Regions from separate parts of the Streptomyces sp. NPDC047042 genome, predicted to be linked through region 1. Evidence: riboswitches for the same ligand, from Rfam matches in the RefSeq annotation. Region 1 holds a riboswitch; each other region holds the start of a gene.
What was found. A riboswitch is a leader RNA that binds a small molecule or an ion and turns the genes downstream of it on or off. The one in region 1 is predicted to bind S-adenosylmethionine.
Positions count from the first base shown of each region.

Region 2: linked by a shared signal. The riboswitch ahead of thrC (threonine synthase) and the one ahead of ABZ855_RS32795 (ABC transporter substrate-binding protein) in region 1 are both predicted to bind S-adenosylmethionine.
Region 3: linked by a shared signal. The riboswitch ahead of ABZ855_RS33360 (aminotransferase class V-fold PLP-dependent enzyme) and the one ahead of ABZ855_RS32795 (ABC transporter substrate-binding protein) in region 1 are both predicted to bind S-adenosylmethionine.

Region 1 is NZ_JBEYVP010000032.1:21,743-29,635, reverse strand. It holds gene ABZ855_RS32810 (AMP-binding protein) at 1-929, shown strand, start outside; gene ABZ855_RS32805 (helix-turn-helix domain-containing protein) at 975-1,484, opposite strand; gene ABZ855_RS32800 (NADP-dependent oxidoreductase) at 1,592-2,605, shown strand; SAM riboswitch class IV at 2,885-2,999, shown strand; gene ABZ855_RS32795 (ABC transporter substrate-binding protein) at 3,358-4,977, shown strand; gene ABZ855_RS32790 (ABC transporter permease) at 4,981-5,940, shown strand; gene ABZ855_RS32785 (ABC transporter permease) at 5,937-6,863, shown strand; gene ABZ855_RS32780 (ABC transporter ATP-binding protein) at 6,860-7,893, shown strand, end outside.
Region 2 is NZ_JBEYVP010000010.1:13,491-21,383, reverse strand. It holds gene ABZ855_RS13250 (hypothetical protein) at 1-149, opposite strand, end outside; gene ABZ855_RS13245 (NADH:flavin oxidoreductase) at 492-1,616, opposite strand; gene ABZ855_RS13240 (hypothetical protein) at 1,717-2,304, opposite strand; gene groL (chaperonin GroEL) at 2,507-4,129, opposite strand; gene ABZ855_RS13230 (cold-shock protein) at 4,495-4,701, opposite strand; gene ABZ855_RS13225 (MoaD/ThiS family protein) at 5,159-5,434, opposite strand; gene thrC (threonine synthase) at 5,522-6,829, opposite strand; SAM riboswitch class I at 6,844-6,995, opposite strand; gene ABZ855_RS13215 (glucosyl-3-phosphoglycerate synthase) at 7,164-7,893, shown strand, end outside.
Region 3 is NZ_JBEYVP010000033.1:7,523-15,415, reverse strand. It holds gene ABZ855_RS33390 (NlpC/P60 family protein) at 1-84, opposite strand, end outside; gene ABZ855_RS33385 (NlpC/P60 family protein) at 340-1,374, opposite strand; gene ABZ855_RS33380 (NYN domain-containing protein) at 1,609-2,958, opposite strand; gene ABZ855_RS33375 (hypothetical protein) at 3,000-3,239, opposite strand; gene ABZ855_RS33370 (rhomboid family intramembrane serine protease) at 3,399-4,166, shown strand; gene ABZ855_RS33365 (Lrp/AsnC ligand binding domain-containing protein) at 4,163-4,444, shown strand; gene ABZ855_RS33360 (aminotransferase class V-fold PLP-dependent enzyme) at 4,552-5,913, opposite strand; SAM riboswitch class IV at 6,110-6,227, opposite strand; gene trpD (anthranilate phosphoribosyltransferase) at 6,345-7,409, opposite strand; gene ABZ855_RS33350 (cytochrome bc complex cytochrome b subunit) at 7,554-7,893, opposite strand, start outside.

The DNA of each region.
Region 1 (7,893 bases):
TCGGACCGACCGACCGATGCCTGCTGATCCTGCCGCTCTTCCACGTCAACGGCATCGTGGTCAGCATCCTCGTACCGCTGCTGGCCGGCGCGAGCGTCGTCATCGCCGACCGGTTCAGCCCCCAGACGTTCTTCGACGTCGTCGAGCGCGAACGCCCCACCTTCTTCAGTGCCGTGCCGACGATCTACGGCATGCTCGCGGCGCTCCCGGACGAGCTCCGCCCCGACACCTCGTCCCTGCGCTTCGGCGTCTGCGGGGCGGCGCCCGCCTCCGCCGAACTGCTGACCCGGTTCGAGGCCCGGTACGGGTTCCCGCTCGTCGAGGGGTACGGCCTGTCCGAGGGAACCTGCGGCTCCACCATCAACCCCGTCGACGGTCCCCGGCGCGCCGGAACGGTGGGGCTCCCCTTCCCCGGCCAGGAGATCCGGATCGTCGATGCCGAAGGTGGCGAGGTGGCACCCGGTGGTGACGGTGAGGTCCTCGTACGCGGGGCCAATGTCATGCGTGGCTATCTGGGGCGTCCCGAGGAGACGGCGAAGGTCGTCGTGGACGGCTGGCTGCACACGGGCGACATCGGCCACCTCGACGAGGACGGCTATCTGACCCTGGTCGGGCGTTCGAAGGACATGATCATCCGGGGTGGGGAGAACATCTACCCCAAGGAGATCGAGGACGTGCTGGCGGGCGACCCGTCGGTGCTCGAGGCCGCCGTGATCGGCGTACCCGACGAGAAGTGGGGCGAGGTGGTCGTCGCCTACGTCCAGCCGCGACCGGACCTGAGCGTCGATGCGGCGGCGCTGGAAGTCCTCTGCGCGCGCAGCCTCACCGGCTACAAGCGCCCGACGACATTCTTCGTGGTGGACGCCATCCCCAAGAACGCGGTCGGCAAGATCGACAAGAACTCGCTGCGGGCCAACCACCCCGCATAGGCTGCCGGGCGCCGGCTGCTCACACCAGCCGGCGCCGCGCCGGGCTCACTCGGCGGGCCGCAGACGAAAAGCGGGGCCGGGGATGCTCTCGATGTCCTCCGGCTGTACGACGTGGCCCTGGTCGCAGCGGATCTGGGCGTCCACGTGCGCGCCGCAGCCACGGTGCCTCGACAGCATGGCCGGACCCTCGGGGTCGGCTCGGTAGCGGTCGCCCCACTGCAGGAGCCCCATCACGGCCGGGACCAGGTCCACGCCCTTGGGCGTGATCACGTACTTCGGCCGGCTCCGCGAGCCCGGCTCCTTGTAGGTCTCGGTGGCCAGGATGCCTTCCTCGACGAGCATCCTCAGCCGGGCCGCGAGAAGGTTGCGAGGACAGCCCAGGACCCGTTCGAAGTCACCGAAGCGGGAGGAGCCGTACCAGACCTCGCGCAGGATCAGGATCGTCCACTTCTCCCCCACGACCTCGAGGGTCCGGGCGATCGAGCAGTTCGACGTGTCACGGTCGAGACGGGGGTCCCGGCCGGCGTTCTGAAGGGTTTCGGTCCGTGCATCCATCATGCAGTGATACTAACCTCTCCTGAGTTTACTTTTCCATACTCAGCAAGTAGCGTCGCGGCCAGCACCTCAAACCCCCGAGACCCGCACACCGGAAGGCGCCCGTCATGAAGGCATTCGTCGTCGAGAAGTACGGCAAGGACGGCGTACGCGCCGCAGACGTACCCGAGCCCACCGTCGGAGACCGCGACGTCCTGGTCAGAGTGAGCGCCGCGAGCATCAACCCGCTGGACAAGATGGTCCGCAACGGGGACTTCAAGCAGCTCCTGAAGTACAAGACCCCGTTCCCCCTCGGCCACGACGTGGCCGGCGTGGTGACGCGGGTCGGCTCCGCCGTACACGGCATCCAGGTCGGTGACGAGGTCTACGCCCGTCCGCGCGACCTGCGGGTAGGGAGCTTCGCGGAGTTCATCGCGATCGACGTCGACGATGTCGCCCCCAAGCCGGCGTCCCTCACCCTCGAAGAGGCCGCCGCCGTGCCGCTGGTGGCGCTGGCCGCCTGGCAGGTTCTCGTCGAGCGCGCCCATGTGACGCCGGGGCAGAAGGTACTCGTCCACGCCGGTGCCGGTGGCCTCGGGTCGACGGTCGTCCAGCTCGCCAAGCACCTCGGGGCCACCGTGGCGACCACCACGAACACCGAGACCGAGGAGCTGGTCAGGAGCCTCGGCGCCGATGTCGTCGTCGACTACACCAAGGAGGACTTCTCCAAGGTGCTCTCCGGCTACGACCTGGTGCTGGACGCCGCGGGCGGGGCGAACCTCGAGAAGTCGCTGACCGTGCTGAAGCCCGGCGGCCTCGCCGTCAGTGTCGTCGGCCCGCCCGACGCCGCGTTCGCCAAGCAGCTCGGCGCGCCCTCCTTCATGGGCCTGGTCATGAACACCCTCAGCCGCAAGATCCGCAAGCAGGCCAGGGCGCTGGGAGTGCGCTACGAGTTCTTCTTCATGCGGGCCAGCGGCTCCCAGCTGCGCAAACTGGGCGCGCTGTACGACAGCGGGAAGCTCCGCCCGGTCATCGACAGCACCTTCCCGTTCGACCAGACGCTCGAAGCGATGGCGCATGTCGAGCAGGGGCGCACCAAGGCGGGCAAGGTCGTGGTCTCGATGGCGCTGGGCAACGACTGAGACGCATCGGCGGCTCCACACCCAACCGAGCGGAACGGGGTTGATCGAGGACCCGGTCACCGCGCTCGCCGAGCAGCGGGTCGTGGTCCCGGGCATCCGCGCCCTCGACGTCGTGATCCCCTCCCAGGCCCCCTCGCCCTCCCAGGCCGGCCTCGCCGAACTCCTCCCGGGATCACGACAGTTCGTGAGCCGGCCCCGCAGGCGTGCCGGGGATCGGTCCGTCTCAGGCCCTGGATCCGCCATTGACGTACGACGAGAGTGCTCCGTACGATCACCAACGGCATTGAGTGTCAGCGTCAAGCCCTGGCTCGCTGACCGGCAACCCTCCCGCGCGGTGGGGTGCTCCAGGTGAAAGCCCGGCGAGGATCGCCGATGATCCCCGCAAGCGCGTGGCCCCGTGACCGGGGCCTGGGACGGGGGAGGAGCGGTATGCGGCACGCCAGTGACCCCAGTGCCTCCTTCGCCGTCGCCACGGTGTTCTCGCGGCTCGCGCGCCGACGCCACATCGATCTGAAGCGCTCGACCAGCTGCCTCTGTCAGGCCTGACGGTTCCACCTCGCCGTCGGCCGCGGTTCGGCATGCGCCGGTCGTCACCGCGCTCTCTCGTGGCTGACTCCGCTTCCCCCTGATCCTTGTCGCACAGCGCTCCCCCGCCACCGGTGTCGCACCGGCCGGGGCCGCACACCCACGCACGGCTGTGTGCCTCGTACGGCACCTCCATGCCTGGTGACACGAGTAGGAGAACCCTCCGCGTGACAACACTTCCGGTTTTCAGATCCCCCCGATGGGCAGCCCTGACCGCCCTCCTCACCAGCAGTGTTCTGCTGACCGCCTGCGGGTCGGGCGCCGAGGGCTCCGGCGCCGGCAGCGCTCGGCCGCAGTCCGGTGGCACCCTGACCTTCGCGGTGGGTTCGGACGCCGGCTGCGTCGATCCGCAGCAGGTCGCCAGCAACGAGACCATCTACTCGGTACGCCAGATCGTGGATTCCCTGACGGACCAGGACCCCGACACCGGCAAGATCGTGCCGTGGCTGGCGAAGAGCTGGGAGATCAGCTCCGACGCCAGGACGTTCACGTTCCATCTGCGGCCGGGGGTCACCTTCAGCGACGGGTCGAAGCTGACCGCGCAGGTGGTCAAGGACAACTTCGACGCGGTGCCGGATCTCGGCGCGCTCGGCACCCTGGCCGAGGGCTACCTGAGCGGCGTCAAGAGCACCACCGCGATCGACCCGCTCACGGTGAGAGTGACCTTCGAACAGCCCAACGCCCAGTTCCTGCAGGCCACTTCGACGCACTCCCTGGGCATCGAGTCGTCGGCGAGCGTGAAGAGGACCCCGCAGCAGAAGTGCAGCGAAGGGGTGATCGGGTCCGGGCCGTTCGTGCTCAAGCAGTACGTGCAGAACCAGTCGGTGACCCTGGCCAGGCGCAGCGGATACGACTGGGGTTCCTCCCTGTGGGCCAAGAAGGGGGAGGCGTACCTGGACAAGCTGGTGTTCAAGGTGGTGCCCGAGGCGGGTGTGCGCGCCGGCAGTCTGCAGTCCGGCCAGGTGGACGCCATCGCCAGCGTCGGCAGGGCCAACGAGGCGGCGCTCAAGGGTGGTCAGGTCGCCCTCCTGCGGCGGGCCAACCCCGGTGTGGTGTTCGGTCTGGGGCTCAACAACTCGCGTCCCGTCCTGAAGGACGCGAAGGTGCGCCAGGCGATCCTGTTCGCCGTCGACCGGCAGCAGATCGCCGACGCCGTGTTCCCGACCGGTACCCGGGCGGCGAGCAGCATCCTCGCGCACACCACGCCCGACTACACCAGTCTCGCCCAGGACCTCGCCTTCGACGCGGCCAAGTCGAAGTCCCTGCTGGACGAGGCGGGTTGGAAGCCCGGCGCCGACGGCATCCGCGCGAAGGACGGCAAGAAGCTTGCCCTGACCATCACCTGGATACCCAACGCGGCCACCAACCAGCCCGCGCTGGAACTCGTCCAGCAGCAGCTCAAGGACGTCGGCATCCAGGTCACCCTCAAGCAGGTCCAGGTCACCCAGCTGGCGCCGGCGCTCCAGGCGGGCGACTACGACGCGGCCTGGGGGAACATCACCCGCGCGGACCCGGACATCCTGCGCAGCTCCTTCTCCACGAAGCTGGCCAACTTCTATCGCGTCCCGGCCGGTGACCTGGACACGGCACTGTCCGCGCAGGCGGCGACCACGGACACGGCCAAGCGCAAGCAACTGGTCGGCGAGGCACAGCAGTTGATCGTGCGAAATGCCTACTACGCACCCGTTGTGGAGCTCCAGTCCCAGCTCGGCGTCACAAACAAGGTGCACGGACTGAACTTCGACGCCTCCAGCCGGATCCAGCTGCACGACACCTGGATCGGCTAGCCCGTGCGCCGCTATGTGATCAAGCGGCTCGCGCAGGCGGTCGGGGTGCTGTGGGCGGCCTACACGGTCTCGTTCCTGGTCCTTGACCATCTCCCGGGCGACCCGGTGACGGCGATGGCCAGTGCCGGGATGGACTCGGGGCAGGTCGACCCGAAGCAACTGGCCGCGCTGCGCCACGAGTACGGCTTCGACAAGCCGGTGCTGGTGCAGTACGCCGAGTACCTCGGCCGGGCGGTGCGCGGCGACTTCGGCGACTCGGTGTCCACGGGCCGCCCGGTCGCCTCGACGCTGGCCGACGCGCTGCCGCAGACCCTCCAGTTGACCGGTGCGGCCCTGCTGCTCGCGGTGATTCTCGGCGGGGGCCTGGCCGTGGCGGCCACCTACACCTCCCGGCGCTGGCTGCGGCAGGTGCTGCTGTCGCTGCCTCCGCTGGGGGTGTCCGTCCCGACCTTCTGGGTCGGCCTGCTGCTCGTCGAGGTGTTCTCGTTCCGGCTGCGCTGGTTCCCGGCGTTCGGCAACGACGGCCTGAGGGGGCTGGTGCTGCCGGCCCTGACGCTGGCGATCCCGACGGGTGCCCAGGTCGCCCAGGTGCTCGCCAAGAGTCTGCTCACCGCGCTGGACCAGGCGTATGTGGAGACCGCGCGGGCCAAGGGCGCCGGGCGGTGGCGGGTCCATCTGCGGCACGCGCTGCGCAACGCGTCCCTGCCCGCGCTGACGGTCGTCGGTCTGCTGGTGGGCCAGCTGATCGCCGGCTCCGTGGTGATCGAGACGGTGTTCTCCCGCGACGGTCTCGGCCGGGTGACCGCTGCCGCGGTCACCGTCCAGGACATCCCGGTGGTGCAGGGGGTGGTGACCTTCGGTGCGCTGATCTTCGTGACCACCAACCTGGTCGTCGATCTGGTCTACCCGCTCCTCGACCCGCGGATCGTGGTGGCTTCTGAGAGAAGGGCGAGCTTCGCATGAGCCAGACCTTTGTCGACGACCCGGCCGAGGCCGCCCTCGGTGTCGCCGGCCCGCTCGCCCCGGAGCCGCCCGAGCACGGGAGTGCGCGCCGGGTCGACGTGCGGCGGGTGCTGCGGTTCGTGCTGCGCCGCCCCGGTCTCCTGCTGTCGGTCGCCGTCCTCTTGCTGGTGGTGCTCGCCTCCTTCTGGCCTGACCTGTTCACCTCGCAGGACCCGCTGAAGGGGGTGCCGTCGCAGAACTTTCGCGACCCGAGCGGCGCACACTGGTTCGGCACCGACGAGTTGGGGCGCGATGTGTTCTCTCGGGTGGTGCACGGTGCCCAACTGTCCCTGAAGGCAACGCTGATCGCGGTGCTGGTGGCGTTCGTGGTCGGCGGCCTGCTCGGTGTGGTCGCCGGGTTCGTGGGCCGCTGGGTGGACGACGTGCTGATGCGCTTCGTCGACGTCCTGCTGGCCATCCCCGCGCTTTTCCTGTCCCTGGCCCTGGTCACCGCGCTCGGCTACGGCACGGTCAAGGTGGCGGTCGCCGTCGGCATCGCCAGCGTCGCCGCGTTCGCCCGGGTGGCGCGCTCGGAGGTGCTCCGGGTGCGGCAGGCGGTGTTCGTGGAGGCGTCCCGGACGAGTGGGGCCCGCTGGTACTCGGTCCTCGGCCGGCATGTACTGCCGAATGCCGCGGGCCCGGTGATCGTCCTTGCCACCCTCGACTTCGGCTCCTCCATCCTGGCCGTGTCGGCCCTGAGCTTCCTCGGCTACGGCGCTCCCCCGCCGGCCCCGGAGTGGGGCACGTTGATCTCCGACGGCCGCAACTACCTCGCCAACGCCTGGTGGTTGACCGCGTTGCCCGGGCTGGCGATCGCCGCGACCGTGCTGGCGACCAACCGCATCGCCCGCGCGCTGGACGGCGAATGGTCCCGGCAGCGATGACCGACGAACGTGAGAACGGTGAGACCGGTGAGAACGGTGACGACGTGAGCACACCCCTGCTGGAGATACGCGGCCTGTCCGTGTCGTACCGCACCCGGGGCGGCACGGTTCCGGCCGTTCAGGGCGTCGACCTGGACGTGTGGCCGGGGCAGGTGACCGCCGTGGTGGGCGAGTCCGGCTCCGGGAAGAGCACCACCGCCCACGCCATCACCCGGCTTCTGCCGGGCAATGGTCGCATCGACGCGGGCCGGGTCCGCTTCGGCCGGCACGACCTGGCCACGCTGTCGGAGGCTGAGCTGCGCACCGTACGTGGAGCGCGGATCGGGCTGGTGCCGCAGGACCCGTCGGTCTCCCTCAACCCGGTCAAGCGGATCGGCGACCAGGTCGCCGAGGTGCTGCGCATCCACGGCCTGGCGACCCGCCGCTCGGCGCCCGCCGAGGCCGTCGCCGTCCTTGACCGGGCCGGACTGCCGGACGCCGCCGTACGGGCCCGCCAGTATCCGCACGAACTCTCCGGCGGCATGCGGCAACGCGCCCTGATCGCCATCGCCATAGCGGCGAAGCCCGAGCTGATCATCGCCGACGAGCCCACGAGCGCGCTCGATGTCACCGTCCAGCGGGTCATCCTGGACCATCTCCAGCGCCTCACCGAGGAGTCGGGCACCGCGGTCCTGCTGGTGACCCACGATCTGGGGGTCGCCGCCGACCGTTCCCAGCGCCTGGTGGTCATGTCGCGGGGCAGGGTGGTGGAGGCGGGCCCGACCCATGAGGTTCTCGCCGACCCGCAGCACGAGTACACCCGCCAACTCCTGGCCGCCGCACCCAGCTTGACGACCACGAGGCCCGCCGCGCACGTCGCAGCGCACAAATCCGAGGCGACGCCCCTCGTCGAAGTGCGCAACCTGGTGAAGGAGTTCAGACTGCCCCGCGCCGGGGACGGCCCCCGGACCCTGCGCGCGGTGGACGACGTCAGCTTCACGCTCCACCGCGGCCGGACCCTCGCCCTGGTCGGCGAGTCCGGCTCGGGCAA
Region 2 (7,893 bases), on a different contig from region 1:
TCCGTCCCCACGGCCGGCAACTCGCGTTTGACCGCGCGGCGCAGTGCCTCCACGAACAGATCCATGACGTCCGGCTCGAACTCCGTGGCCGCCCCGATCATGACTGAGCCGTTGTCGGCGTGGGCGCCGTCCGTCCCCTGCTGTTCCATCAAGTTCCCCTCACAGCGCGGTGGTCTGGTTGCGATGACGCTATGCGCACCTCCGGGGTCACCGCGACGGCCGACCGGCCAGACTCCCGGTCCGATCGGCCGTCCCGCTCCGCGCGGCCACGGACAGGGCCTGCTGGCGGCGCAGCCTCGGCTGCACCTGCCGGACAGCAGGATGCGAGTCACGCGAAGGTCCGACTCACCGGCACGACCGCGTCCGCCGGAACGGAATCGGCACTGAGAGGCCCCGGGCGCTACCGCCCGGGGCCTCGTGCTGTCACGGCAGCTCCGTGTCGACGAACTTGACCTCAGCTCGGCGTTCGTCCTCGCCCAGCTGCGGTCAGGTCAGCTCAACGACCCCAGCGCCGCCGCGTCGTACGCCTTCAGCTCACCCGTCCGGCCCTCGAGCACCTTCGCCGCCCACTCCGGGTCCTGGAGCAGCGCGCGGCCGACCGCGACGAGGTCGAACTCCTCGTTCTCCAGGCGGTCCAGGAGGTCGTCGATGCTCTTGAGCGGGGAGCCCTCGCCCGAGAACCCCTTGATGAAGTCGCCGTCGAGGCCGACCGAGCCGACCGTGATCGTCGGCTTGCCGGTGAGCTTCTTCGTCCAGCCGGCCAGGTTGAGGTCCGAGCCGTCGAACTCCGGGAGCCAGTAGCGGCGCGTGGAGGCGTGGAAGGCGTCGACGCCGGCCGCCGCGAGCGGGGTCAGGATCGACTCCAGCTCCTCGGGGGTCTCGCCCAGGCGGGCGTCCCAGGCGCCCCCCTTCCACTGCGAGTACCGGAAGATGATCGGGAAGGACGCGGACACGGCCTCCCGTACGGCGGCCACGATCTCCGTCGCGAACTTCGTACGGGCGACCGGGTCACCCCCGTACGCGTCCGTGCGGCGGTTGGTGCCCGCCCACAGGAACTGGTCGATCAGGTAGCCGTGGGCGCCGTGCAGTTCGATCCCGTCGAAGCCGATGCGCTCGGCGGCCACCGCGGCCGCGACGAACGCGTCGATGACGTCGTCCAGGTCCTCCTGCGTCATCTCCTTGCCGCCACCGGCGGTGCCGTCCAGCCGCAGCCCGGAGGGGCCGACCGGCGGGGCGTCGGTGTACGGGGGCTGCCCGGCTTCCCTGGTCATGCCGATGTGCCACAGCTGCGGCACGATCTTCCCGCCGGCCGCGTGCACGGCCTCGGCGACCTTCGCCCACCCGGCGAGCTGCTCCTCGCCGTGGAACCGGGGGACGTTGTCGCTGGCACCGGCGGAGTCGTGTCCGACGTAGGTGCCCTCGGTGACGATCAGACCGACGCCGGCGCCCGCGCGGCGCGAGTAGTACGAGGCCACGTTCTCGCCGGGGATGCCGCCGGGCGAGAACTCACGGGTCATCGGCGCCATCACGATCCGGTTCGGCACGGTCAGGCCGTTCACCGTCAGGGGGCGCGAGAGGACCTGGGCCGCGCGGGAGGTCTGGGCGGGGGCTGTCACGTGGGGGCTCCTCGGAAGGGGACGGAAGGGAACGGACTGCACATGCATGCATGTGCATCAACTCCGCCGGGTGCCGGCTCATTCCGCACCCGAGCCCGACTCACTGTGATCCGAGCCACTTCCACACGGTCACCTCGGCCTCGACCCCACCACCACTCCCCACAGCCGTGACAACGACACTGGCGACGCGCCCTTCGTCGGTACGGAGACAGACGGTGTCGTCGGGCGACACGGGCACGAGCTTCGCGCGGCTGTCGATGTCGCCGAGCAACTTGGCGCACATGTCCGGCGACGAGACGACCGTGCCGTCCGGCGCCTTCACCAGGGTCCGCCCCACCAGCCTGGCGACGTCTTTGCCGTTCCTGTACTCCTGTACGGCTACGTCCCACGACTCGCCGGCCCCAGGAGGCGTCCGGTCGACGTCGATCGCCGACACCGATCCGATGTCCACGCCCCGCAGGAGCTCATGCAAGGCGTTCGGTTCCTGGACCTCGTACGTCGGGTCGGGCACGGGCAGTGTCCAGGTGGTTGACGACCACACGTCACCCCCACCCCCCGTCCCGCCCCCCTCCACCAGCAGCGCGGGCATCGTCCCCACCACCAGCACGGACGCCACGAACAGCCCGGCCCCGACGTACACATACGCCGAATGCACCCCGCGCCCCTTCAGCGGCGTGCGCTCCGGCATCGACGGGTCGGGCGGCGGTTCAGGGGGCGGCCCCGGCTGGCCCGAGTCCCCTGGTCCCCCAGTGGTCCGACCGCCGCGTCTCCCGCCTGATCCCCCGAACAGCACGCCCCAATGGTCCCGCAAACGCCCGAGGGCGGCACCCCTCTTCAGGAAGGGTGCCGCCCTCGAACTCGTACGCGATGAACTGCCGATCCTCGGGGGATCAGAAGTCCATGTCACCGCCCGGCATGCCGCCGCCGGCCGGCGCGGACGCCTTCTCCGGCTTGTCGGCGATGACGGCCTCGGTGGTGAGGAACAGCGCGGCGATCGACGCGGCGTTCTGCAGCGCGGAGCGCGTCACCTTCGCCGGGTCGATGATGCCCTCGGCGATCATGTCGACGTACTCACCGGTCGCGGCGTTGAGGCCGTGGCCGACGGGAAGGTTGCGCACCTTCTCGACGATGACGCCACCCTCGAGACCACCGTTGACGGCGATCTGCTTGATCGGGGCCTCCAGCGCGAGCCGCACGGCGTTGGCGCCGGTCGCCTCGTCACCCTCGAGCTCCAGCTTCTCGAACACCTGGGAGGCCTGGAGCAGGGCCACGCCACCACCGGCGACGATGCCCTCCTCGACGGCCGCCTTCGCGTTGCGAACGGCGTCCTCGATGCGGTGCTTGCGCTCCTTGAGCTCGACCTCGGTCGCGGCGCCGGCCTTGATGACCGCGACACCGCCGGCGAGCTTCGCCAGGCGCTCCTGCAGCTTCTCGCGGTCGTAGTCGCTGTCCGAGTTCTCGATCTCGGCGCGGATCTGGCTGACCCGGCCGGCGACCTGGTCGGCGGAGCCGCCGCCGTCGACGATCGTGGTCTCGTCCTTGGTGATGACGACCTTGCGCGCACGGCCCAGCAGGTCCAGGGAGGTGTTCTCGAGCTTGAGACCGACCTCCTCGGAGATGACCTCGCCACCCGTGAGGATCGCGATGTCGTTCAGCATCGCCTTGCGGCGGTCACCGAAGCCCGGGGCCTTGACCGCGACGGACTTGAAGGTCCCGCGGATCTTGTTGACGACCAGGGTCGAGAGGGCCTCGCCCTCCACGTCCTCGGCGATGATCAGCAGCGGCTTGCCCGACTGCATGACCTTCTCGAGGAGCGGGAGCAGGTCCTTGACCGAGGAGATCTTGGAGTTGGCGATGAGGATGTAGGGGTCCTCGAGCGACGCCTCCATGCGCTCCACGTCGGTCGCGAAGTACGCCGAGATGTAGCCCTTGTCGAAGCGCATACCCTCGGTGAGCTCCAGCTCCAGACCGAAGGTCTGGGACTCCTCGACGGTGATGACGCCTTCCTTGCCGACCTTGTCCATCGCCTCGGCGATGAGCTCGCCGATCTGCGTGTCGGCGGCGGAGATGGAGGCGGTCGAAGCGATCTGCTCCTTGGTCTCGACCTCCTTCGCCTGGTCGAGCAGCGCACCGGAGACGGCCTCGACGGCCTTCTCGATACCGCGCTTCAGCGCCATCGGGTTGGCACCCGCGGCGACGTTGCGCAGGCCTTCGCGGACCAGCGCCTGGGCCAGGACGGTCGCGGTCGTCGTGCCGTCACCGGCTACGTCGTCCGTCTTCTTCGCGACTTCCTTGACCAGCTCGGCGCCGATCTTCTCGTACGGGTCCTCGAGCTCGATCTCCTTGGCGATGGAAACACCATCGTTGGTGATCGTGGGGGCGCCCCACTTCTTCTCGAGGACGACGTTCCGGCCCTTGGGGCCGAGGGTGACCTTGACGGCGTCGGCGAGCTGGTTCATCCCGCGCTCGAGACCGCGCCGTGCCTCCTCGTCGAACGCGATGATCTTGGCCATGTGAAGTGGTCCTCCCGGACTGGGGTGGATTGCTCCGGACCGCGCTGGCGCCCGCGACGGACGGCCTGCCTGCCCTGTGGTTCCTTGCACCACCTGGCCTGCGGGCCTCACCCACCCGGTCCTTCGTTATCACTCTCACCTTCAGAGTGCTAACGCCAATGATTAGCACTCGCCCCTGCCGAGTGCAAGCGGCTCTCGAAGATCCCCAGGTGAACGGCGGGTACCTACGCGCCGGTAGGCATGGCGCCGACGGTCGGTGGACATGCCGATGGGCCCGCACCCCGTGAGGTCCCACGAGGTACGAGCCCATCGAATCCTTCAACGAAGGAAGAAGAACGTCGCTTGCGGTGCGCCGGCGCGTTGCTTCAGCTGGTCGCCAGACGGACCATGTCCGCCTGCGGCCCCTTCTGGCCCTGCGAGATCTCGAAATCGACCCGCTGACCTTCCTCGAGGGTGCGGTAGCCGTCCATCTGAATCGCGCTGTAGTGGACGAAAACATCCGCACCACCGTCGACCGCGATGAAGCCGTACCCCTTCTCCGCGTTGAACCACTTGACGGTGCCCTGAGCCATGCCTAACTCCCCTATTACTGGCCCTTGCACGGACCCGCACTTCGCGGATCCGGGTCAGACCTCACCCCCCCAACCGGTGGAGGTGTGCGCCGGAACGCGTCGACCGCGGCCGAATGTATCTGTCCAACTGCCCTCTGCAACAGGTCAATCGGACGAGAAATCCGGGCACGCCAGGTCAGGAAATATGCGGAGAATTCACGCGGATTCAGGGCAAGCCGGGCCCCACAAAGAGAACAAAAAACGCAAAAGGCCTGCACACTTTGGCTACTTCTCGTTGGGTGCGCGGCAGGAATTAATACGCGTGCGGCGAGCGAGATGGTGCGGCTTCCCCAACTGTACCGCGCTCAACCATACAGAATTGCCCCCTCCGTTTCTCTCACGGAGGGGGCAATTCGATGAACTCTCGGTAACCGATGTTACCGACGGTTACTACTGGCGGGTATCACGGCCTCGCGGCTCAGCCTCCGGCCACAGCCGGGATGATCGACACACCGGCGCCGTCCGGCGTCGCCGTCTCCAGCCCCTGCTCGAAGCGGACGTCGTCGTCGTTGACGTACACGTTGACGAACCGACGCAGCTTCCCCTGGTCGTCGAGCACCCGGGCGGCGATCCCCGTGTGGTTCTTCTCCAGATCGGCGATGACCTCCCCAAGGGTCCCCCCTTCGGCACTCACCTCGGCCTGCCCACCGGTGTAGGTACGAAGGATGGTAGGGATACGGACGCTAACGCTCACGATGAAACCTCCGGTCAGGTGGAGCGCCCCTTAAGGGGCGCGGGGAACTGCGCGACCAGCCCCCACCGGCCCGCAGACAACAAACGACTAAACGAGCCCGGACTCCCGGAACGACTCAAGGCTGGGCCGAATAGTCGCGGTCAGCCCGACATCGGCAACCGCGTCCAGCGTCTTCAGCCCGTCCCCGGTGTTCAGCACAACAGTCGTGAGCGTCGGATCCAACAACCCGCTCTCGATCAGCTTCTTCGTCACCCCCACCGTCACACCCCCGGCGGTCTCCGCGAAGATCCCCTCCGTGCGCGCGAGCAACCGGATCGCGTCGACCACCTGCTCGTCGTTCACGTCCTCCACCGCACCCCCGGTCCGCCGCGCGATGTCCAGCACGTACGGCCCGTCCGCCGGGTTGCCGATCGCCAGCGACTTGGCGATCGTGTTGGGCTTCTGCGGCCGTACGACGTCGTGCCCGGCCTTGTAGGCCACGGACACCGGCGAGCAGCCCTCCGCCTGGGCACCGAAGATCTTGTACGGCTTGTCCTCGACCAGCCCGAGCTTGATCAGCTCCTGCAGACCCTTGTCGATCTTCGTGAGCTGCGACCCGGAGGCGATGGGCACGACGAGCTGGTCCGGCAGCCGCCAGCCGAGCTGCTCGCAGATCTCGTACGCGAGGGTCTTGCTGCCCTCCGCGTAGTACGGGCGCAGGTTGACGTTGACGAAGCCCCAGCCCTCGCCGGCCGGGTCGCCGATCAGCTCGGAGCAGAAGCGGTTCACGTCGTCGTAGTTGCCCTCGATGCCGACGAGCTCGCCGCCGTACACCGCGGCCATGACGACCTTGCCCTGCTCCAGGTCGTGCGGGATGAACACGCAGGAGCGGAAGCCGGCGCGGGCGGCGGCGGCGCCGACGGCACCGGCCAGGTTGCCCGTGGAGGAGCAGGAGAGGGTGGTGAAGCCGAAGGCGCGGGCGGCCTCCAGGGCCTGGGCGACGACCCGGTCCTTGAAGGAGTGGGTCGGGTTGCCGGAGTCGTCCTTGACGAAGAGCTTGCCGGCGTCGACACCCAGCTCGCGGGCGAGGTTGTCGGCCTTGACGAGCTTGGTCCAGCCGGGGTTGATGTTCGGCTTCTCGGCGACGTCCGCGGGGACGGGCAGGAGGGGCGCGTAACGCCAGATGTTCGCGGGTCCCGCTTCGATGCGCTTGCGGAGTTCCTCGGTGTCGTACGAGGAGAAGTCGTAGGCGATCTCCAGCGGGCCGAAACACTCCTCGCAGGCGAACACGGGACCGAGGGGGACCCGGTGGCCGCATTCGCGACAGGAGAGCGCGGCGGCGGGGCCGAGATCGACGGGGGGAACGGCGGAGGTGACGGAGCCGGTCGTGGTGCTCTCGGCAGTTTGCGCAGCCATGGAGGCGAAACCCTTCCTCATCTTTCTCACGACGCGTTTCGCCGTGAGACGGATTTGGCACCTTCCCGAGCCGGGAGCCTCGCTGACCGTTAGCGGATCACGAGTGCCGACTGGAGGGTTGCCGGGGCTTCATCGGGCCGTATCCCTCTGCCCCTCTGGATGAGCGGTATGAAGTTGTCAGGTTGTGAGCTTGTGAACGCCGCTGCCCTCGGACATGCGATGGTCACCCGCGTTGTTCAAGACTGTAACCGAAGGCTTGGATGGTGGTGGGAGCCGTCCGAACCGCGAGATACAAGATCGCGCTTCCCCCCACGAACGTAAGGGAGAGCCGCACGTGCTGGAAGACGTCGAGCGCTGGCTGAGCACGCGCTCCTGGGCCGCCCGCGACCGCCCGCTCAAGAAGCTGATCGCCGCGAAGCGTTCCTCCAACGCCACGGTGAGTGTCGTCCTGCCCGCGCTCAACGAGGAGGAGACGGTCGGCGAGATCGTCGCCGTCATCCGCCGGGACCTGATGCTGAAGGCGCCGCTGGTCGACGAGATCGTGGTCATCGACTCCGGATCGACCGACCGTACCTCCGAGGTGGCCGCCGCTGCGGGCGCCCGGGTCGTGCACCGCGACGACATCCTGCCGCGCATCCCGGCGGTTCCGGGCAAGGGCGAGGTGCTGTGGCGCTCGCTGCTCGTGACCAGCGGGGACATCGTCTGCTTCGTCGACGCGGACCTGAAGGAGTTCTCGTCGGAGTTCGTCTCCGGGATCGTGGGCCCGCTGCTCACGGACCCGGGTGTCGACCTCGTCAAGGCGATGTACGACCGCCCGCTCGGCACCGAGCTGAATTCGCTCGCCTCCGGCAGGACCGCCGGCCAGGGCGGTCGTGTGACCGAACTCATGGCCCGCCCCCTGCTCAACATGCACTGGCCGCAGCTGGCCGGCTTCGTCCAGCCGCTCGGCGGCGAGTACGCGGCCCGCCGCTCGCTCCTCGAACAGCTCCCGTTCCCCGTCGGCTACGGCGTGGAGCTGGGCATGCTGATCGACGCCCTGCACCTGGTCGGTCTGGACGCGCTCG
Region 3 (7,893 bases), on a different contig from region 1:
GGCCACGGCGGCCGACAGTACGCAGAGCGCGGCAGTGGCGCCCCGGTCGAACCCGGACGGTGCAAGGCGGCGATGGAACCCCACGAGAAGCCGCACTCCTTCCGCTGGCGGACGCTGACGATCCCCCGGTGTTGGGGGCGGGCCGACAGTAGCCGCGCGACCGCGCACCGGCCAAAGACCTCGACGGCCACGCACAGTGACGCCCCGCCTATGACGCAGGTCATGGGCGGGGCGTGGGGTCAGCGGAAGTTGTTGCGATTCGCCCGTTCGGGCGTCAACGTGTCCTGATCTTGAAAAGACCCGGAAGGAGTACGACGATCCGATCCGGCGAAGAGCAGATCAGATCCGTACGCCGAACTGGAACGGCATGTTGTCGATCGACTCGTACCGGACGACCGTGCCGCTGCGCGGAGCGTGCAGGACCTGGCCGTTGCCGGCGTAGAAGCCGACGTGGTGGTGGTCGGCGTAGAAGATGACCAGGTCACCGACCTGGAGATCACTCTGCGAGTAGATGCGCGTACCGGCGTTGGCCTGGTCCTGCGAGGTACGGGGGATGTGGATGCCGACCTGGGCGAACGACCAGGAGGTGAAGCCCGAGCAGTCGAAGGTGTTGGGGCCCGAGGCGCTGTAGACGTACGGCGAGCCGATCTTGCTCTGCGCGACCGCGTACGCGGAACCGGCGCGGCCCGTGACATGCGAACCGCCACCGTCGAGGGCGGAGCGCTCACTGGCCCGGCTGGCGCGGGCGTCGGCGGCGGCGATGGCCGCCCGCTGCGCGGCCGTCATGGAGTTGAGGAGCTGACGCGCCTCGGTGAGCTTGCTCTGGACTTCCTTCTTCTTCTTGGCCAGCTCGCTGCGGGTGTCCGCGAGATCCTTGAGCTTCTCGGTGGCCTCCGAGCGCTGCTGGGCGAGCGCGCGCTGCTTCTCCGTGACCTTCTTGAGCGTCTCGACCTGCTGACTGCTCAGCTGGTCCATCGTGGACGCCTTGTCGAGGTAGTCGTCCGGGTCGGCGGAGAGGAACAGCTGCACGGAGGGGTCGATGCTGCCGGTGCGGTACTGGGCGGCGGCGGCGAGTCCGAGGCTGTCGCGCAGGTCGTTGAGGTCCGCCTGACCGCGGGCCACGTTGTCCTGGAGGGTGGAGATCTCCTTCTCCAGCCGGTCCTGCTTCTCCTCGGCCCCGTTGAGCTTCTCGCTGGCCTGCTCGGTCTGCTCGTAGAGCTTGTCGACCTTCGCCTTGACCTCGTCCATGCTCGGCTTCTCACTCGGAGCGGCGTTGGCGGCGTTGGCACTGAGGGCCACGGCTGCGGCTGCGGCGGTGGTGAGCACGGTCACGCGGGTGCGGCTCGGCTGCTTCGGTCGACGATGGGACGCCACGGAGGCGAACTCCTTCTTCTCCCGCCGTCACTCCCTTTGAGTGATCACCCGAGCGGAGGTTCGAGGCATGACCCTAGTGACCTTCCTGTGATCACTTCAAATCCTGGCATGAAAAATGTTTGTCACTCACCGCACTTTTTACACACAACACACATACAGCAACGCTCGATTGACGCTACGTTGCGTAACACTTCCGCACAGTTCGGCCAATTCGACCATTACGCCCAGGCGTTGTCAGCCGCGCGAGAACCGCTTCAGAAGCACGGCGGAAGCCACCGGCCGGGCGCCCGCCTTGGCGATCCCGTCGGCCACCTCGCGGTCCGTCGACACGACGATGACCGGCCTGCCGGGCGGCTCGGCGCGCACCAGTTGACGGATCAGCTCGTCGGCGGTGACCCCGGCCTTGGAAAACAGGACGCGCACCCCGCGCGGCGGCGCCAGCAGCACCGGAGCGGCCAGTTCGGCGCCGTCGAAGACACAGGTCACCTCGGCGCCGGTCTGGGCGGCGAGCTGCGAGAGCTGACCGAGCAGCCTCAACCGCTGCTTCTCCAGGGGCATTTGGGGATACCCGGTCTTGGTCACGTTGTAGCCGTCGACGACCAGGTGTGCCTGCGGCAGCGCGAGCAACTGGTCGAGGATGGCCGGGTCGTTCTCCGAAAGCGCCCGCGCGGCGATGTCCTTCGGGGTCATTCGTCCCGGTTCGACCGCTTCCACTGTCTCGGCCGGCCGCACCGACACCGGCGGCAGCGCCAGCTCCCGCCGCAGCCCCTGGGCCGCGTCGAGCACGGTGTCCAGCAGCAGCCGTACGCGCATGTCCTCGACGCTGCGCCCCTCCCGGGCGGCGCGTCTGCTGGCCTCCAGGGCCGCCTCGACCTCGCTCAGCCGCCCCTTGAGCCGCCGGGTCTCGCTCTCGGCCGCGGAGACCTGGGTGTGCCCCTCGCCGCGCAGGGCCTCCATCTCGGCGTGCAGCTTGCGCAGGGCCGCCTCGCCCCGCTTGACGTCGCTGAGGGCCGCACGCAGCTTGCGGTGCAGCGACTCCGTCTCCTTCTTGGCCGACTCCAGCTCCGTACGCAGCCGTTCGGTCTCCGCGCGGGTGTGGTCACGGGCGGAGGTCAGCTCCTCGCGCAGCCGCTCCAGTTCGGCCCGGCTCTCCTCGTCGGCCCGCTCGGCGTCGGCGCGCTGCGCCTCCTCGCCGGCCGCGGTGACGAGCTTGACCCAGCCCGTGGGGCGCAGCACATAGGCCGCGGCGGCCACGTCCAGCGGATCGGCGGCCGGGGGCGGCGAACCGGCGTCGAGAGCACCCGCCAGCTCCGGCTGGGCCTCGCGCAGCTTCTCCCCGATGCGCTGCCGGAACAGCGTGTCGGTCTCCAGCGCGGCGGCCATCGCGTTCCCGGCGAACTTGGCCCGCCGGTTGGGCGCGAACCGCGCGTACTGCCGCAACTGCGCGGGCAGTTCGGCGACCGTGAGCCCGCCGAACCCGTCGGAGACGATCTGGACGACGCGCCTGCGCACGCCGTCGGGCAGCGGGCGGTCGAGCACCTCGGCGGCGCCGTCGCCCGGCTCCCCGCCTGTGGTCTCCACCATCCGTCACCCCAACCGATTCCGGTGCGGGCCCCGCGCTCCTGTCAGGAGCCGGCGCCCGGCCTGTCCACGAGTTCCACCTGATCCACGGCGTTGCACCAACGGCAGCGCACCGACTCGATGGTCTCACTGACCACCTCGCGCTCCTCCACCGTCGGGTCTCCGGCGAGGTCGAGGTGCACGTACTCCACGACCTTCGAGGAGCGCGTCACGTCGAAACGCGTGAGGTTGCCGCACAGAGCACAGCGCCACCGGGTCGTGTCGGTAGGCAGAGGAACCGTCATCGTGGATATGTTCGCTTTCCTTCTAGTATCCGTGCTGCGCCAGTTTCCCTGGAGCGTGTGGCTCGTAACCCTAAGGCCTGCCGGGTACCCACCGCCCGTCCGTCCACAGCGGCGAGGCGGTCTGCACTGTTCGGTCCCGTTACGTCATGCTCTGTGTCCATGGTCGGCGAGTTCGAAAAATGGCGCACGACGCTCGGCAGATCGGTGGGCAGATCGGTCGGCGGATCGGTCCGCGCCCAGTCGGCGCCGGTGACGTACGGGCTGATCGCCGTCTGCTGTCTGCTCTTCGTCATCGGCCCCGCCTCGGGCCTGAACCCCGGGTACGGCACCGGTGACGCCCTGCTCGCCGCCCAGCGGGCCTACTTCCGGCGCTGGGGCGTGGTCCCCGCCGACCTCTTCACGGGCTCCCCGCGGGCCACGCTCACCCCGGCCACAGCGCTCTTCGTGCACGGCAGCTGGGTCCACCTGCTGGGCAACATGCTGTTCCTCTACGTCTTCGGCGCGATGACGGAGGAACGCCTGGGCCATCTGGAGTTCGCCCTCTTCTATCTGGGCTGCGGCTGCCTCGCCCTGCTGGGGTACGCCGCCGCCAACGCCGGCTCGCAGCAGACGCTGGTGGGGGCGTCCGGGGCGATCTCGGCGGTGCTGGGCGCGTTCCTGTACCTCTTCCCGGGCGCCCGGGTCACCAGCCTCTTCCCGTTCCTCTTCTTCCTGCCGCTGCGCTTCCCCGCCTGGCTGACCCTCCCGTTCTGGGTGACCCTCCAGTGGGTGGCGGCGGGCCGGGCGTCCAGCGGCCCGGGAGTCGCGTATCTGGCGCACGTCGTCGGCTTCGGCCTCGGCTTCGTCCACGCGTGGGTACGGCATCGGCGTACCACTAGAGTGAGGTCCGCCCCAGCGCCGGCCACCGAGGGAGAGAACCAGCCGTGATCACCGCGATCGTGCTCATCAAGACCAGCGTGGACCGGATCCCCGAGATCGCGGAGTCGATCGCCGCGCTGGACAGCGTGAGCGAGGTCTTCTCGGTCACCGGTACGTACGACCTGATCGCGATGGTCCGCGTCAGGGCCCACGAGGACCTGGCGGAGATCATCCCCGGCAGCATCAGCAAGATCCCGGGCGTGGAGGCAACGGACACCCACGTGGCGTTCCGGACGTACTCCCAGCACGACCTGGAGGCGGCGTTCGCGATCGGGCTGGACAGCTGACCTGTTTTTAGCCCGTCCGGCGTTTGAGGACGAGCGCTTTCGGCGCGAAACGGGGGTCTGGGGGCAGCGCCCCCAGGGATGGGAACGGGTAGGGGCGGCGGGGGCGATCAAACCGCCGGCACGCAGCGCCCGCCCTCCGTCCGGTACTCCCACCGAGCCCCGTCCCGAACAAGCTCCTTGACGGCACCCACAAACCGCTCCACATGCTCATCGGGCGTCCCCGCCCCGAAGCTCACCCGGATCGCGTTCAGCGACTTCTCCCCGGGCGCCGCCTCAGGCGCCCCGCACTCCCCCTGAGTCTGCGGCTCACTGCCCAGCAGCGTCCGCACCAGCGGATGCGCGCAGAACAACCCGTCCCGCACCCCGATCCCGTACTCCGCGGACAGCGCAGCGGCGAAGTGCGAGCTGTTCCACCCCTCGACGACGAACGAGATGACCCCGACCCGAGGCGCGTCGTCACCGAACAGCGACAGCACCCGCACCTCGGGCACCTCCGCCAGCCCCGCCCGCACGGTGTCGATCAGGTACTGCTCCCGGGCCACCAGCGACTCGAACCCGGCCTCCGTGAGGGCGTTGCAGGCAGCGGCGATCGAGTAGGCACCGATCACATTCGGCGACCCCGCCTCGTGCCGCGCCGCACTGTCGTGCCACTCCACGTCCACTCCCCCGTCCTCGCGCCGCGTGACCTTGCGGCTGGCGCCGCCACCGGCGAGGTACGGGTCGGCGGCGCGCAGCCAGTCGGCGCGGCCGGCCAGGACGCCGGAACCGAAGGGCGCGTACAGCTTGTGGCCGGAGAAGGCGACCCAGTCGACGTCCAGGTCCTGGACGGAGACCGGGTGGTGCGGGGCGAGCTGAGCGGCGTCCAGGACGATCCGGGCACCGTGCTCGTGGGCGGCGGCGGCCAGCTCCCGTACGGGCCACAGCTCTCCGGTGACGTTGGAGGCGCCGGTGACGCAGACGAGGGCCGGGCCCTTGGGGTCGCGGGCGGCGAGGGCCTCGCGGAGGGTGGCGACGGCCTGCTCGGGGGTGCGCGGGGCGTCGAGGTAGGTGACCTGGGCGTGCTGCCAGGGCAGCAGCGAGGCGTGGTGCTCGGTCTCGAAGACGAAGACCTGGCAGCCGTCGGGGAGGGCGGAGGCCAGCAGGTTCAGGGAGTCGGTGGTGGACCGGGTGAAGATCAGCTGGTCGTCGGCGCGGCAGTCCAGGAACTCGGTGACGGTCCTGCGGGCGTTCTCGAAGAGGTCCGTCGACAGCTGGGAGAGGTAGCCGGCACCCCGGTGCACACTGCCGTAGTAGGGCGCGTACGCGGCCACGTCGTCCCAGACCCGCTGGAGAGCGGGGGCGCTGGCGGCGTAGTCGAGCGCCGCGTAGGTGACCTCGCCGCCGGTGACGAGCGGGACGGTGACATCACGGCCCAGAACGGGCAGCGGGGCACAAACGGTCTGGGCGGCGGCAACGGTGGAGACAGACATGGCGAACTCCCGTGAGAGACAAGAGGAATCGCTGTGCGAGCGGACACGGACGGCCCATGGCTACGGACGTCGGACGTGGCTCAGCACAGGAAAGGAAGGTGAAAAGGGTGCGCGGAGGCGGGGCTCGGCAGCCCTATCGCATTCGCTTGCTCACGGAAGACTCCCTCGAACGACCAGGACCCCTGGTGTCGAGAGGGGCCCGCGCTTGCCGTAAGCCTTGCTGCCTACGGCCTGGTCTTCATCCCGGGGCACCCCGCCACGGACGGAGGGTTGCCGGACAGTCGGCCGGGGCCTCATGACTGTCACTCATGACCTGGAAGAGAACGTAACGGAGGTGATCGACGTCCCGCAACCCGTGTCCGGATCGCGGGACGCCCACCACCGAGGAACCGCTGGGAGTCGCTAGGAACCCCAGGAGTCGCCAGGAGCCGCTAGGAGTTGCTGGCCGCCGCCCACCGCTCGAGCGTCCGCTTCGCCGCCCCGGAGTCGATGGACTCCGCGGCCCGCGCCATTTTGGCGCCGATCTGCTCGGCGAGCGAGCCCGGGCCCGGGTCCAACGCCACCAGCGCCGCCGCCGAGTTGAGCAGCACGGCATCCCGTACGGGCCCGGTCTCGCCGTCCAGCAGCCGCCGGGCGACCGCGGCGTTGTAGGAGGAGTCGCCGCCGCGCAGCGCCTCCACCGGGACCAGTTCGATGCCGACGTCGCGGGGGTCGAAGGTCTCCTCGGTCACCTTGCCGTCCCTGACGACCCACACCCGGGAGGTGGCGGTGATCGTCAGTTCGTCGAGGCCGTCGTCGCCCCGGAACACCAGGGACGAGTTGCCGCGCTCGGCGAAGACACCGGCGACGATGGGCGCCATCCGGGGGTGCGCGACCCCGACCGCCTGGGCTTTGACCTTGGCGGGGTTGGTCAGCGGGCCCAGGATGTTGAAGACCGTGCGGATGCCCAACTGGCCGCGCGCGGCGCCCACATGACGCATCGCCGGGTGGAACTTGGCCGCGAAGCAGAAGGTGATCCCGGCCTCCTCCGCCACCTCCGCCACCCGCTTCGGCGTCAGCTCCAGATTGACCCCGAGCTGACCCAGCACGTCCGACGCCCCGGAGGCCGAGGAGGCCGCCCGGTTGCCGTGCTTGACGACCTTGGCTCCCGTGCCGGCGATGACGATCGCGGACATCGTGGAGATGTTGACCGTGTTGGCGCCGTCGCCGCCGGTGCCGACGATGTCGACGGCCGGGCCCGGTACCTCGATCACGTTGGCGTGCTCGTACATGGCCTCGACGAACCCGGAGATCTCCTCGACGGTCTCGCCCTTGGCGCGCAGCGCCACCACGAACCCGGCGATCTGCGCGTCGGTCGCCTCACCGCGCATGATGAGGTTCATCGCCCAGGCGGTGTCGGCCGCGCTCAGGTCATGGCCGTCGAGAAGGCCGTTCAGCACGCGGGGCCAGGAACGGACCGCCGCGGTGTCGCCTCCGGCGGGGTTCACAGCGCTCATCTGCCGCTCCTGGGTACCGTCCCTGCGGGCTCCGCGGGACCTCTAGTGGGAATGGGCACACCCTATCCAGCCCGGCGGCACGACGAAGGGCCCCGTCCGGTGTACGGACGGGGCCCTTCTGCCGTGTGTGGCGAAGCTGGGTGATCAGTGGTGGCCGTGGCCGCTCGTGATCTCCTTGTACTCCTCGGCGGTGGGCTTGGCGATCTGGCTGTCCTCGCCGTAGTACGACTCGCTGAGCCTGGCGCGCAGCTTCTCGGTGCCCTTCACCTTGCGCTCGACACCGTTCTCGTCGACCGTGGCGCCGATCGCGGCCGGCACGTACTGCTCGTGCGCGGTGAGGGTGTGCAGGGCCTCCTGGCTGAGCGGCTCGTGCACCTCGATGAACTCACCGTGCGGCAGGCGCTTGATGATGCCGGACTCGCGGCCGTGCAGCACCTTGTCCTTGTCGCGGCGCTGGAGGCCGAGGCAGATCCGCTTGGTGGCG